DNA from 4 places in the Bacillus sp. J14TS2 genome. Region 1 is predicted to be linked to each of the others. Evidence: riboswitches for the same ligand, from Rfam matches in the RefSeq annotation. Region 1 holds a riboswitch; each other region holds the start of a gene.
What was found. A riboswitch is a leader RNA that binds a small molecule or an ion and turns the genes downstream of it on or off. The one in region 1 is predicted to bind S-adenosylmethionine.

Region 1 (3,416 bases):
GAGCAGGCATTTCCATATGCGCCTTGTTTGGCTGTTTTAAGCGAAGGTCATATTTATGAATAACATCCCCATTTGCGCCTTCTGTGACTCCTGCTAGGCGGATGTAAGGTGCCTTTACCTTTGTATGATCAAGATTAAAACTTTCGACATTCATTTTTTGAACCATAATCTAATTCACTCCTAAACAATTTATTATTTCTATTAATATCGTAACATATTTTATTTAAATTTGTTTTTTATCTATTTATCCTCAATCCATTTACTCTTTATTCTTGCTGTTTGTATGACGATGTCTTGGAAAGTTAAAGAGTATGGCTAAAATACCACAGATCCCAAGTGCCATCGGATAGAATGAGAATGGTATGATACTAACAGGTGAAATCGCAGCTAGTCCTGAAGCAACAAGCATTTGTCCGCCATAGGGAACAAGTCCTTGCCAGCAGCTTGCGAAAATATCCAATAGACTCGCTGATTTTCGCGGATCAATTTTATATTCATCTGCAATATTTTTAGCTAATGGACCGGTCATAATAATCGAAATCGTATTATTGGCTGTTGCGATATCTGCTACACTAACCAATCCGGCAATTCCGAATTCGGCACCCTTTTTTGTTTTCAACTTGCTGGTTACAAAGTTCAGCAGCCAATCAATCCCTCCATTATGTTGAATAATGCCTATCATACCACCAATAAGTACGGCTACAATAGCAATATCCTCCATACCTATAATTCCTTCTGAGACTGCTTTGATCAACCCCGTTGGTGTATAGGAACCATCGATTAAGCCGATGATTCCGGCAAAAAGCGTTCCTCCAAGCAGAACAACGACAACATTAATCCCTACTAATGCGGAAACCAACACAAGGATATAAGGAAGAATTTTAATGAAATTGAAAGGATATTCCCCAAGAGTCTGGATCTCATTTCCCATTGTTACAACCCAAAGAATGAGGGCTGTCACAATTGCTCCGGGTAAAATAATAAAAAAGTTTGTTTTGAACTTGTCGTTCATCTTTGTTTTTTGCGTACGCACTGCGGCAATCGTCGTATCTGAAATCATTGATAAATTGTCGCCAAACATGGCTCCGCCAATGACCGTCCCCATAGCTAAAGCCATTGATATTCCCGTTTGGTCAGCAATACCCATGCCAATTGGCGCTAAAGCAGCTACTGTGCCCATGGATGTCCCCATTGAAATGGAAATAAAGCAGCCGACAATAAATAATCCTACCATTAATAGATTACTAGGGATGAAGGATAGCCCCATATTCACGGTAGATTCAACCGCCCCCATCCCCTTAGCAGTTTCTGCAAATGCACCTGCTAATATAAAAATCACAACCATTAAAATAATATTGGGATGGCCAGCCCCTTTTGTAAAAATGTCTAATTTTTTTGTTAAGGTTTCCTTTCTGTTCATCGCTAATGCAACGGCTGCAGCAATAACAATCGCAACATTTAATGGCATATTCGAAAAGTCTCCGGAAATAATTCCATTCCCAATAAAAAGCAACACAAACACAAGCAATGGTAACAGTGCTAGAAGACTTCCTTTTTTCGTCTTCGTTGTCATAAATATCCCCCCTTAAACTTGATTAGTTCATTGTCATCCCGCCAGTAACGTTGATACCTTGTCCAGTCATGTAATCCGAGTATTCTGAAGCTAAAAAAACGACAACATTGGCAATATCTTTTGGCGATGCTGTTCTTCCTAATGGTACTTGAGAGTTGTCTTCTAAACGAATCGCTTCTCCATCTAGCCCTCGAAGTTCCCCGCCAATTACTCTTTCTGTCCTTTTCATATCCGTTTCTACGATCCCTGGACATACAGCATTCACATTAATTTGGTCTGGAGCCAATTCAATTGCAGCTACCTTTGTGATTCCCAATACTGCATGCTTCGAGGCTACGTAACTTCCCATCAAGCGATAGCCATTTTTTCCAGCTTGGGAGGAAATATTAATAATTTTCCCGCCTTCCCCTTGGGCCTTCATAACTTTGGCGGCCGCTTGCATGCATAAGTATACCCCTTTTGTGTTCACATCCATCGTCCGATCCCAATCTTGTTCTTTAATATTCACCATATAATCCATCGTGGAAATTCCTGCATTGTTGACTAGAATATCCAATCTCCCGAAGTGATTTGTTACTTTTTTTATCATCGCTTCTACTTCATCGCTTTTAGATACATTGGTTTGAACATAATATAGATGATCATTTGCGTCCTTTTCTGACATGGACATATCAGCAACCGCCACTTTTGCACCACAATCCAAAAATGCATCGGCAATTGCCTTTCCGATTCCATTTGCCCCACCTGTGACAATGGCTACTTTTCCCGTTAAATCCATCGAGTACATTGGTTGTCCTCCTTTGAGATGTCTTTTCACTTTTACCCAATAAAAAAACCTCTTCATTTGAATGAAAGAGGCTTTAAAAAAACATAGTAGACTTCCTCTTCTCATCTTCAAGTAAGTAACTACTGGAATTGGCACAGTACTTCTAAGAGTCCGCTGCCGAGGCTTCGTAGGGCCAGTCCCTCCACCTCTCTAGATAAGAAATAGCATACAATATGTAATTGACTATTAATAAGTTACCCTAAATAACTATGCAAGTCAACAGAGGCTGTTTTACGTATTGGCTAAATCCTTAAGAGCATGCTATAATGATTTTAATTACTACGTGTGTAGTTTTGCTCATTATACTACATTTGTAGTATTTAATAATAACTAAAGGATGAGATGAATATATGACTAGTCGAATGAGAAGAAACAAGCGACGAATGCTTCCTTATATAATAATAATATTTCTCTTGCTCATAGGGATTGGGGGATTTGGTTACTTTCAATTTATACATGCAGGTGATCGCGACCAAGTTCAAGAATTAGCGGATCATTTCCTGCAAATTTTAGAAGATAAAGAGTATGAGGATTTGGGTGATGTACTTGATAAGCAATCATACACAGCGCTAGACTATACTTTAGACGAAGTAAAAGATAAATATGAAAAGATTTTTAATGGCATCCCTATTCAAAACATCCGTGCTACTAAGGTAAACATAGATGAAATAAATCATAATGAACAAATGCTTTCATTCCAACTAAGTTTCACCACACCTCTAGGTAACATGGATAAATTGCATTATCAGGCAAAGCTTGTGAGAAAGGATGATGATTATTTTGTAGAATGGGATCCTTCTCTTATTTTTCCAGAAATGGAGGGAAAGGATAAGGTAGCCTTTCGTGTTTCCCGAGCGGAACGTGGTGAAATTCATGACCATGCTGGCAATAAACTGGCTGTTAATGAGGATTTTAAATGGGCAGGTGTCATTCCGAAAGACTTGGGTCAGGGGAAGGAAAAAGAAAGTAGTCTTGAAAATATAAGTAAACAATTTAATATTTCACTGAATGATTTGC
Region 2 (3,416 bases), on a different contig from region 1:
TTTTGTCAGTATATCCGTAAAAATAACAGAGCAAATCTTGGCTCTGTTATTTTTACCTAAATCTTTGTAAACATGTATATTTATCTCGGATTAACGGGCAGTATTCCTCATATCACCCTTTAGAGAATACGGCGAAGCATAAATAGGTGATAAACTGCCCGGAAAGGACCGATAAATCAGTGGGAGATGGAAGCCCCCACTGAATGAAGTTTCACTTTATTGTACTGCTTTTAAAAGTTCTTCTGCTCGATCTGTTCTTTCCCAAGGTAGGTCAAGATCAACTCGTCCAAAATGGCCGTATGCGGCAGTTTGTTTATAAATAGGGCGTCTAAGATCTAACATCTTGATAATGCCAGCGGGACGCAAATCAAAATGAGCACGGATCGCGGCAACGAGAGTTTCTTCGGATACGGTGCCTGTTCCAAATGTATCAACAGAGATAGAAACAGGTTGAGCCACTCCAATCGCATATGCTAATTGCACTTCACATTTATCCGCTAATCCTGCAGCGACAATATTTTTGGCTACATAACGGGCCGCATAGGCTGCGGAACGATCCACTTTTGTTGGATCTTTCCCCGAGAAAGCTCCTCCTCCATGGCGTGCATAACCTCCGTATGTATCAACAATAATTTTTCTTCCTGTTAACCCAGCATCCCCTTGTGGCCCGCCAATCACAAATCGCCCTGTTGGATTAATGAAATACTTTGTTTCTTCATCCAATAAGTTTTCCGGAACAACAGGAGCAATCACACAGTTTTTCATATCTTCTTGAATTTGCGCAAGCTCAATATCTGGGTGATGTTGAGTCGAAATAACAATCGTATCAATGCGTACAGGATTCCCCGTTTCATCATATTCAACCGTTACTTGAGTTTTCCCATCTGGTCGCAAATAAGGAAGGACTTTTTCTTTTCTTACTTCTGCTAGTTTTCTTGAAATTCGATGAGCTAATGAGATGGGAAGAGGCATTAATTCTTCCGTTTCGTTGCAGGCAAAACCGAACATTAACCCTTGGTCTCCTGCACCAATCGCTTCGATTTCTGCTTCCGTCATGTTTCCTTCTCTAGCTTCTAATGCCGTGTTCACTCCTGAAGCAATATCAGCAGATTGTTCATCAATCGCCGTCATCACCGCACAAGTTTCTGCATCAAATCCATATTTCGCACGTGTGTAGCCAATTTCTTTTAATGTCTCTCTGACAATTTTTGGTATATCTACATACGTGGTTGTCGTAATTTCTCCTGCTACTAATACAAGGCCAGTCGTGACCGAAGTTTCACAGGCTACACGAGCATTGGGATCATCCGCTAACAGTTCATCTAAAATAGAATCGGAAATCTGATCACAAATTTTGTCTGGATGTCCCTCTGTGACCGATTCCGAAGTAAATAAGCGTCGGTTTTTTGACATCTATGTTCCTCCTCCAAAATAATCTCCTAAGAAAAGTGCCTAGCACATAGAACTAGATAACATCTACATTCCCCAGGTCCTAAGGAGATTTTTATACTGCTTCTCTCTCTAAAAAAACGAAAAACCTTTCCCGTATAAAAATAGAGGAAAGGTTAATTTCTTATCCGAGCCTTTCACTCTTATCGTCCAAGGCCATTGCCTTGCACCAGGTTAGCACCTTGCTGCGGAAAATCAATTGATTCGCAGTAGGTTGCTGGGTTTCACAGGGCCTGTTCCCTCCACCATCTCAGGATAAGAGTATCCGTTCAATGTAAAATCATAACGCAAAATTCGCTAAGGGTCAAGTGAAGATTTTTTTCATCCTTGAGGAATTTATTAAACAGAAAACGTCCACTGCTCATTCACAATGGACGTTTCAAATTTTAATTACTGGAATGTAAGGCAAGCAGCTGATAAGTAATAATCGTTTGATTCTCCTCCCACTCAACCTTTTTTATCTTGGCAGTGGCTCGGTAGTCACTTTCGATCGTATGCCTTACCTCAATGGGGATATCAATTGGATACAGGCGATATCCGGCTTTTTTTAAAATAAATTGATTATCCTGTTGTCTACTCTCTTTTCCTTTTGTGATGATCATTGTATTTAGTTCCAAGGGCATTCCCATGACAATCCCCCATTTCAAATATTAAATGATTATATTTATATTATATCGTGATTACTCTGTTGTTTCATCCAATAGCAAAGATCTTTTACAATTTTCCGATTGATCGCTGGTGGAAAATAATGAGTATAGTGCTCAAAATACCAGGTTTCCACTTTTTTTCCCAATGTCTGTAGTCTTTTTTCTAAGCGGTGTGCATGCTCGATCGTCACATTGTCATCAAGGTTGCCATGAATAATTAAAACAGGCGGTTTCATTGCTTCCATTTCATATAGCGGTGTGCGCCATTGATATTCTTCTTGAGAGGTCTTAGGTGAACCACCAATCACTCTTTTCATCATCCTTCTCATATCAATCCGCTCTACATAAGTTAAGGCCACATCAGATACTCCTCCCCATGTTACCACTGAAGCAGCATGATCATATTCCAATCCTGTTAGCAGTGCCATCACACCTCCTCGCGAAAAGCCAAAAATATGAATGCGTTTGGCCAAAACACGGGGATGCATCTGTAATAACATAAAGCCGGAAAAAGCGTCATGGCGATCTTTACCGGCAAAATCTTCATTCCCCTCGCCCCCACGGTTTCCTCGGTAAAAAGGGGCAAAGACTATAAAACCTTCTGAAGCAAATTGGGCAATTCTTGCTGGTCTCACCATCCCAACATTCTTGATCCCGCCCCGTAAATAAAGGAATCCTTCATACTCTCCCACTTGCTTTGGCTCCGCTAATAGACCTTTTATTCTTAGACCTTCTGACAAATAGGTAACCAAATATAATTTTACTTGCGGGTTTGGTGAAGGAAATATTTGTTTTTCCAGGATTTGTCCATCTTGTCGCATCGATCTTCGCTCCTTAAATTTTGCTTTCCTCTAGGCTATCACACAATTTCCTGATTCTCATATAATAATTCTAAATTGGATGCACACACAAGAAAAGCGCAAGGCGCCCGCCTATCGGCGACAAGCAAATGTTCTGAGACAAAGAAAGGCGTTCTTTGCCTTTCATTGGCTCAGGTTATTTGACCTCGAGCCGATGGCGCCTGGAGCTAGACACCAATTGTAAGATAAGCAACTTATCCACAAACGACAATTTTATAGTTTCCAAAGCAAGAACAACAGCATAAGCGCCCGTTTATTGGCGTACAAATTTATAGGTTTCTGACAAGATAAGGGAAACACAGTGAAAACGATCCGATGTTGACTTACTCAATCAGCAAACGTAAATTTGCTAGTCGCTGGACGCTGGAGCTGGATGATAACTCTTGAAGTTATCTTCAGGCAGCAATTCTGTAAAATCCTAAGCACCGAGGAGGAAACCCCATGAAGGCAATGGTGAAAT
Region 3 (3,416 bases), on a different contig from region 1:
TAAAACCTCTCCTGAAAAGACAGCTTTTGATTGTTCAAGTCCTTCTTCTACCTCTGGTAATTCCGCACAAGAACAAGCCTGCACTGGGATAGGCAATCCATATACAAAAAGCGCACTAAACAGAACAAACATCAGCAAGAACAAGTTCAACTTTTTCAACATTCCCCCTCCTCTTCAATGATCCTGTTGTTACCGTTCAACAAAAACCATTGATATCCTGCCTTTCTTTTTTATTGGGAGAGGAAAATAAATGGTAATCTTAACCTTGTGAGGTGATTCTCTCTTCCTTTTCTTGAAAATTCTCATCTTGATAATACGTATTTTTCACAAGTAGATTAGGGCCCAAACATTTTACTGCAGGGCAATGACAATTTAATGATGTTGCTGTTTTTGTTTTCATCCATGTTTCATAAGCATCGGGCAAGGAAGTGGTTTGTACATTCCCTAACGATGGCTCATCTCCGAAGTCCGTTACAATGATCTCCCCATTAAATATATTCACATTAAGCCGTGAGCGCCCGTCCGGGTCATTTCGGATTGTCACATTGGGCGATTGATATAATCGTTTTAATAACGTGAGATCTTCCTCAGAAGCACTACATGGATAGAAGGGAAGAGTTCCAAACATCAACCAAGTCGATTGGTCATGATGATCTAATAGAGACTCAATCGCTGTCCGCATTTCAGCTAAAGTTAATGTTTCTAGTTTACTAGCAAAATCAACTGGGTACATTGGATGGATTTCATGGCGGGCGCACCCCATCTCCACTACCTCATTATGGATTTTTTCGAGATAAGGAAAGGTCCGTTTGTTTAACATCGTTTCTGCAGAAACTAACACTCCCGCTTCAGATAATTTCTTTGCGTTCTCAAACATTTGCTTTAAAAACCTACCACGATTTTCTCTCGATGGCTTTCGATCCATATTCGCAAAGCCTACATCGACAAATTCATCTTCCGTTCCCCAGTTATGTGAAATATGCATGACATCCAAATAGGGGATAATTGATTCATAGCGGCTAAACGGAAGAGTTAAATTTGAATTTACTTGCGTCCTCACTCCTCGGGTATGCGCATATTCCAAAAGAGGTTGCACATATTCCCGCACCGACTTCTTAGACATCATTGGTTCCCCACCCGTAATACTCAGGGTTCGAAGATGAGGAATTTCATCAAGTCGTTTTAACAGCAATTCGATCGGTAAGGCATCAGGGTCACGATCTTGCAATGTGTAGCCAACTGCACAGTGAGCACAGCGCATATTACATAGCGTTGTTGTCGTAAATTCAATATTGGATAACACCATCTCCCCAAATTCGTTCACATCCATATACGCTTCCCATGGATCATAGGCTGTCGTAATAGGCTGCAGTGTTTCCTTTACATTCATTTGTTCCATCCTTTCCATACACAAGCGGCTATTCCAGATAGCCGCTCAAAAAGTAGGTCATTCTCTTCACACTATCTTTATTCATCACAAACTAGAATTTATTCTTCTCTACTTTAGCAGAACCTCTTTTTCGAAAAATACTTTGGACAACATGCGCTACACCTGTATGTCCCTGTCCCTCAATTCTTTCTACCTCACCAATATAAAAATGTTGGATAAAATAATCTGAAAATCGGCTCAATAGTGTTGCTGGGTCGCAAAGATTTTCAATTTCCTTAGGACCGCCCGTTCCATATTCAATCTGTTCCTTTGTGTATAATTCACTTACGTAATAGCCCCCAGGCTTTAAGGCCTTACGAATACCCTCTACTGTCCTTTCAAAAATAGGAGTTGGGAAATGCCCAAATATATGTATAATCGCATCCCATTCTTCCTCTTCCCATGCTACGTCAGCTAAATCATGCCATTCAGTGTTGACAATCACGCCGCGATCTTCAGCCAATCTTTTCGTCTTTTCAATCCCAGATTGGGCAAAATCCCACGCGGTTACATCATATCCTCGGGAGGCGAGAAAGACCGAATTCCGCCCCTCTCCCTCGGCAATACAAAGAATTTTCCCCTTAGGTAATTGCTTTGTCGCCTGTACTAAAAACAAATTAGGCTCTTTGCCATAGAAATACTCATCCATTGAAAAACGTTCATGCCATTTTGAATTCAATCTAGAGCCCTCCTTTTCCACTTCTTCTATTTTAACATAAGCGAAACTAGTCCTTCATTCTTAGCCATTTAAAATTCCTTTTGAGATGAATAGAAAAAACCCTTGCCTTTTTCGGAAATATGTACTAAAGTATAAATCATTAAACCTTTCGAAAAATTATATAGTGTTTTTCTTATCCAGAGAGACGGAGGGATTGGCCCTTTGATGTCTCAGCAACCGGCCTATAAGGCAATGGTGCTAATTCCAATAGGTTTTCAAACCTAGAAGATAAGAAGTTCGTTTTCAATTATGAAGACCTTCTTATCACAAGAAGGTCTTTAATTTTTTTAGAAGAGGATGAAGATTATGCCAGTCAATAATATTGAAACAAAACTTGCACAACTAGGAAACCGCACAGATGAAAAAACTGGTGCTATCAATCTACCTATTTATCTATCAACTGCTTATGAACACCAAGGACTTGGTCTTTCCACAGGTTATGATTACTCGAGGACGAAAAATCCTACTCGCTCTGTACTAGAAGAAGGAATGGCGAATCTCGAATCCGGTGATGCTGGATTTGCCTGTAGCTCGGGGATGGCAGCCATTCAACTAGCCCTCTCCCTATTCCGATCAGGCGACGAAATTATTGCCTGCACTGATTTATACGGTGGTACGTATCGTTTACTCAAACAATACGAAGAATCCTATCAGATTCAAACCACTTACTCTGATTTTGATAATCTGCAAGCAACGGAAAAGCTCATTACACCGAAAACAAAAGCATTGCTCATCGAAACTCCCACAAACCCATTAATGCAGGAAATCGATATTGAACAATGCGGGAAACTAGCGAAAAAACATGACCTATTATTGATTGTCGATAATACTTTCTTAACACCGTACTATCAACGTCCACTTGAATTAGGCGCTGACATTGTAGTTCATAGCGCGACCAAGTATATCGGTGGACATAATGATGTTGTGGCTGGGATTCTAGTCGCAAAAGGTGGAGAGATTTGCGAGCAGCTTGCGAACAACCATAATGCAGCAGGAGCAATTTTATCACCACTTGATTCTTGGCTGCTCGTGAGGGGATTAAAAACACTTCATCTCAGAATGGAAAAGCATACAGAAAATGCGAGAGAAATCGTCAAATATCTAGAAAACGAGGACTTTATTACAGATGTTCTTTACGCCGGGAAAGGCGGAATGATCTCTTTCCGGATTCAAGACAGTGAATGGGTAGACCCTTTTCTACAAAATTTACAGCTCATTGCCTTTGCTGAAAGTCTAGGAGGGGTTGAAAGTTTTATCACGTATCCAACG
Region 4 (3,416 bases), on a different contig from region 1:
CCTGCTGGTCTTGGATAAAAATCGGCTTTTGTTTGATTACCTGCTTCTCTTCAAGCGGCACTAAATGTTGGCGTCCTTTGACCAAAGCTTGGATATGCTCTGGCGTTGTTCCACAACACCCTCCAATTAATCGAACACCTTGATCACGGAAGCGTCGAACAAATTCTGTGAAATAAGTTGGTTCGGTTTTGTACATAAACTTCCCATCTTCATATTCTGGCAAGCTTGCATTTGGATAGGCTGCTAAATAAGCCGATTTTGAAAGCGGAACAGACTCTAAGGCTCTGACCATATGATAAGGACCGAGACGGCAATTGATCCCAACAACATCGGCACCTAAATCATCAAGCTGTTTTAATGCCTCTTCAAGTGGTGTTCCATTTTGCAGTACGCCAGGTTCATGCATTGTGACGTTTGCTATGATCGGTACATTCGTTTCATCACGAGCTATTTTTAAAACGGTTTTTATTTCTTCTAAATCATAATACGTTTCTAAGATAAGGCCATCTACACCCTCAAGCAGCAATGCATATAGTTGTTCTCGAAAACCGCGTTTTATTTCCTCTGTTTCACTAGAATGTAATCCAGCTCCATGAACCCCCCCAATGGTTCCTAGTACAAATGTTTCTTTACTTGCTGCTTGTTTCGCAAGACGAACAGCAGCTCTGTTTATCTTCGTTACTTCCTCTTCTAATCCATATCTTGAGAGTTTCAAATAATTAGCACTGTACGTATTCGTTTGGATTACGTCAGCACCAGCTTCAACATAGGCTTGATGCAACTGCAATACTTCATTAGGGTGTGTAAGATTTAATTGATCAAAACAGCGATCAATCCCATAGGAATATAACAGTGTTCCTGCAGCGCCATCCCCGATTAAAATTTCCTTTTTGAGACGTTCTAATAATCCCAATAAACTACCCTCCCTATATATTTTGGAAAACTATTTAGAGTGGTGGCTCTTTTTGGTCGCATACAAATCGACATAGAGAGAGCAATCTGCTTACCCTATTCTTCCAAACAAAAAGAGCCTACTCCGATAAGAAGAAGGCCCTTTTTTATAAAAAGGATTCTTCTTATCTTTCAAGTTGTTTCCAACTTGTGGATTTAGCACCTTTCCATAAAATGGTGGTTGCTGAGGCGTCTTAGGGCCATTCCCTCGACCTCTCTTGATAAGAATGAAATCTTTATTTAATTTTCTTGTTTCACTCACGTGTTAGAATTAATTTTTAATTCTATAAACATTATAAGGTTAGTTGGTTTAAAAAACAAGAGAAAATTAGTTTTTTTTGAAATTTTTCTACTTACCAGCAATTTATAAAATTTTAGCGTAGCTCCTCGAGGCAAATAACTTGAGCCAATGAAGGAAAAAAGCCCCTTCCTAAGTTCAAGAACATTTGCTTGTCGGAGGCCATCAGGATGTAGGTCAGAACAGCGTTGCAACGTACAGGACGTACTGGTGCAGACGAAGCGACAGGACATCGCGGTTTGAGTCTGCCGTTAGGACGGCGTGAATTTAGCCTTTCTTCCTAGATCAAGGCGCTTGTGCTTTTGTTCTGGTTTAAGGAATTATAAAATTGGAGCTAGTGGATAAGTAGCTTACCTTGCAGTTGGTGTCTAGCTCCAGGCGCCATCGGCTCGAGGTCAAATAACCTGAGCCAATGAAAGGCAAAGAACGCCTTTCTTTGTCTCAGAACATTTGCTTGTCGCCGATAGGCGGGCGCCTTGCGCTTTTCTTGTTAATCATGAAAATCAAGCCCTGAGTGGACCTCTTTTACATATCCTAAACGAATGACAAAGTCGCCAAATCGTTCTTTTTCTTTACGTTCCTTCGCAAAATGACTTATGATTGGCTCTAATTCACTTAATATTTCCTTCTCCCCAATATTTTCGCGGTACAGTTTATTTAAACGATCTCCTGTAAAACCGCCCCCTAAATAGACGTTATATTTTCCTGGGGCCTTTCCTACAAAACCAATTTCTGCTAATGCTGGTCTTGAGCAACCATTGGGGCAGCCAGACATACGAATGACGATTTCCTCTTCACGGAGCCCTGCCTTATCTAATAATAAGTCAATTTTATCAAGCAAGGAAGGTAAATAGCGTTCCGATTCTGCCATCGCAAGGCCACATGTTGGAAAAGCAACACAAGCCATCGAATTTCTACGTAAAGCGGTATGATGCTCTCCGTCAGTTAATCCATATTGTTGAATAAGCGCTTCGATTTTCGGTTTTAAAGCTTCTGATATGTTTCCAATGATTAAGTTTTGATTAGGAGTCAAGCGAAAATCCCCTGTGTGAATTTCAGCTATTTTCCTTAAGCCTGTCATCAATTTATAATGTTCCCAGTCCTTAATTCGGCCATTTTGAATAAAGAGTGTAAAATGCCACTGATCATTCAAACCTTTTACCCAGCCATAACGATCCCGATTGTGCTCAAACTGAAAGAATCTTGCTGGTTGTATCTCCCAACCTAGTCTTGAATGCAATTCCTCAATCAGCCAAGGCATGCCGCGCTTATCAATTGTGTACTTAAATCGAGCATTTTTCCGAACAGACCGATTTCCATAATCTCGTTGAATAGTGACAATCTTTTCAGCAACATCAAGCACTTCTTCAGGCTTACAGAACCCAATCACTCTTCCAACTTGAGGATACGTTGCTTTATCTCCATGGGTGGAGCCCATTCCCCCACCAACAGTTATGTTAAAGCCTTGAAGTTGCTCGTTTTCTACCACAGCAATAAAGCCAAGATCCTGGGAATAGACGTCCACATCATTAGAGGGCGGAACGGCAATGCCGATTTTAAATTTCCGCGGTAAATAGGTAGGACCATAAATCGGTTCAACTTCTTCCGTATTCTTTGAAGTATCAACGATTTTTTCCTTATCCAGCCATATTTCATGATAAGCCTTTGTCTGTGGAGAAAGATATTGGCTTAATTTTTTCGCCCATTCGTATACTTCCATATGAATTTCTGAAGCATACGGGTTTGGACTACACATCACATTTCGATTAACATCTCCACAAGCCGCAAGTGTTTCCAATAAGGCTTCATGAATCTCTTTAAAAGCTTTTTTCATATTCCATTTTAAAATTCCATGCATCTGGAAGGATTGTCTTGTCGTAAGTTTTAGACTTCCATTCCCATATTTATTTGCTAATTCATCCATGACAAGCCATTGATTGGCTGATACAACACCACCGGCAGCTCTAACTCGTACCATGAATTGATAAGCCGGCTCCAATTTTTGTTTCTGCCTTTCAACTCGAAGGTCTCGGTCATCTTGTAAGTAGCTTCCATGAAATTTCATTAAACGATTATCATCATCAGGAATTCCAGCACTTATCTCCTCTTTTAGCGTTTCGGCAAGTGATCCTCGCAAATAATTACTGTCGCTTTTAATCCGTTCCAC

Region 2: another riboswitch for S-adenosylmethionine. It lies ahead of metK (methionine adenosyltransferase); the one in region 1 lies ahead of KI375_RS21540 (SDR family NAD(P)-dependent oxidoreductase).
Region 3: another riboswitch for S-adenosylmethionine. It lies ahead of KI375_RS12595 (methionine biosynthesis PLP-dependent protein); the one in region 1 lies ahead of KI375_RS21540 (SDR family NAD(P)-dependent oxidoreductase).
Region 4: another riboswitch for S-adenosylmethionine. It lies ahead of KI375_RS03305 (bifunctional homocysteine S-methyltransferase/methylenetetrahydrofolate reductase); the one in region 1 lies ahead of KI375_RS21540 (SDR family NAD(P)-dependent oxidoreductase).

The regions. Positions count from the first base shown of each region.
Region 1 covers NZ_BORE01000017.1:2,159-5,574, forward strand. Annotated here, with positions in the region: gene KI375_RS21530 (S-ribosylhomocysteine lyase) at 1-166, opposite strand, end outside; gene KI375_RS21535 (Na+/H+ antiporter NhaC family protein) at 260-1,573, opposite strand; gene KI375_RS21540 (SDR family NAD(P)-dependent oxidoreductase) at 1,596-2,360, opposite strand; SAM riboswitch class I at 2,459-2,560, opposite strand; gene pbp4 (penicillin-binding protein PBP4(5)) at 2,750-3,416, shown strand, end outside.
Region 2 covers NZ_BORE01000011.1:136,800-140,215, forward strand. Annotated here, with positions in the region: gene metK (methionine adenosyltransferase) at 217-1,413, opposite strand; SAM riboswitch class I at 1,590-1,711, opposite strand; gene KI375_RS17575 (DUF2584 domain-containing protein) at 1,836-2,078, opposite strand; gene KI375_RS17580 (alpha/beta hydrolase family protein) at 2,114-2,917, opposite strand.
Region 3 covers NZ_BORE01000007.1:183,904-187,319, forward strand. Annotated here, with positions in the region: gene KI375_RS12580 (hypothetical protein) at 1-159, opposite strand, end outside; gene yfkAB (radical SAM/CxCxxxxC motif protein YfkAB) at 260-1,390, opposite strand; gene KI375_RS12590 (class I SAM-dependent methyltransferase) at 1,482-2,108, opposite strand; SAM riboswitch class I at 2,278-2,382, shown strand; gene KI375_RS12595 (methionine biosynthesis PLP-dependent protein) at 2,454-3,416, shown strand, end outside.
Region 4 covers NZ_BORE01000002.1:143,562-146,977, reverse strand. Annotated here, with positions in the region: gene KI375_RS03305 (bifunctional homocysteine S-methyltransferase/methylenetetrahydrofolate reductase) at 1-913, opposite strand, end outside; SAM riboswitch class I at 1,074-1,179, opposite strand; gene cysI (assimilatory sulfite reductase (NADPH) hemoprotein subunit) at 1,740-3,416, opposite strand, start outside.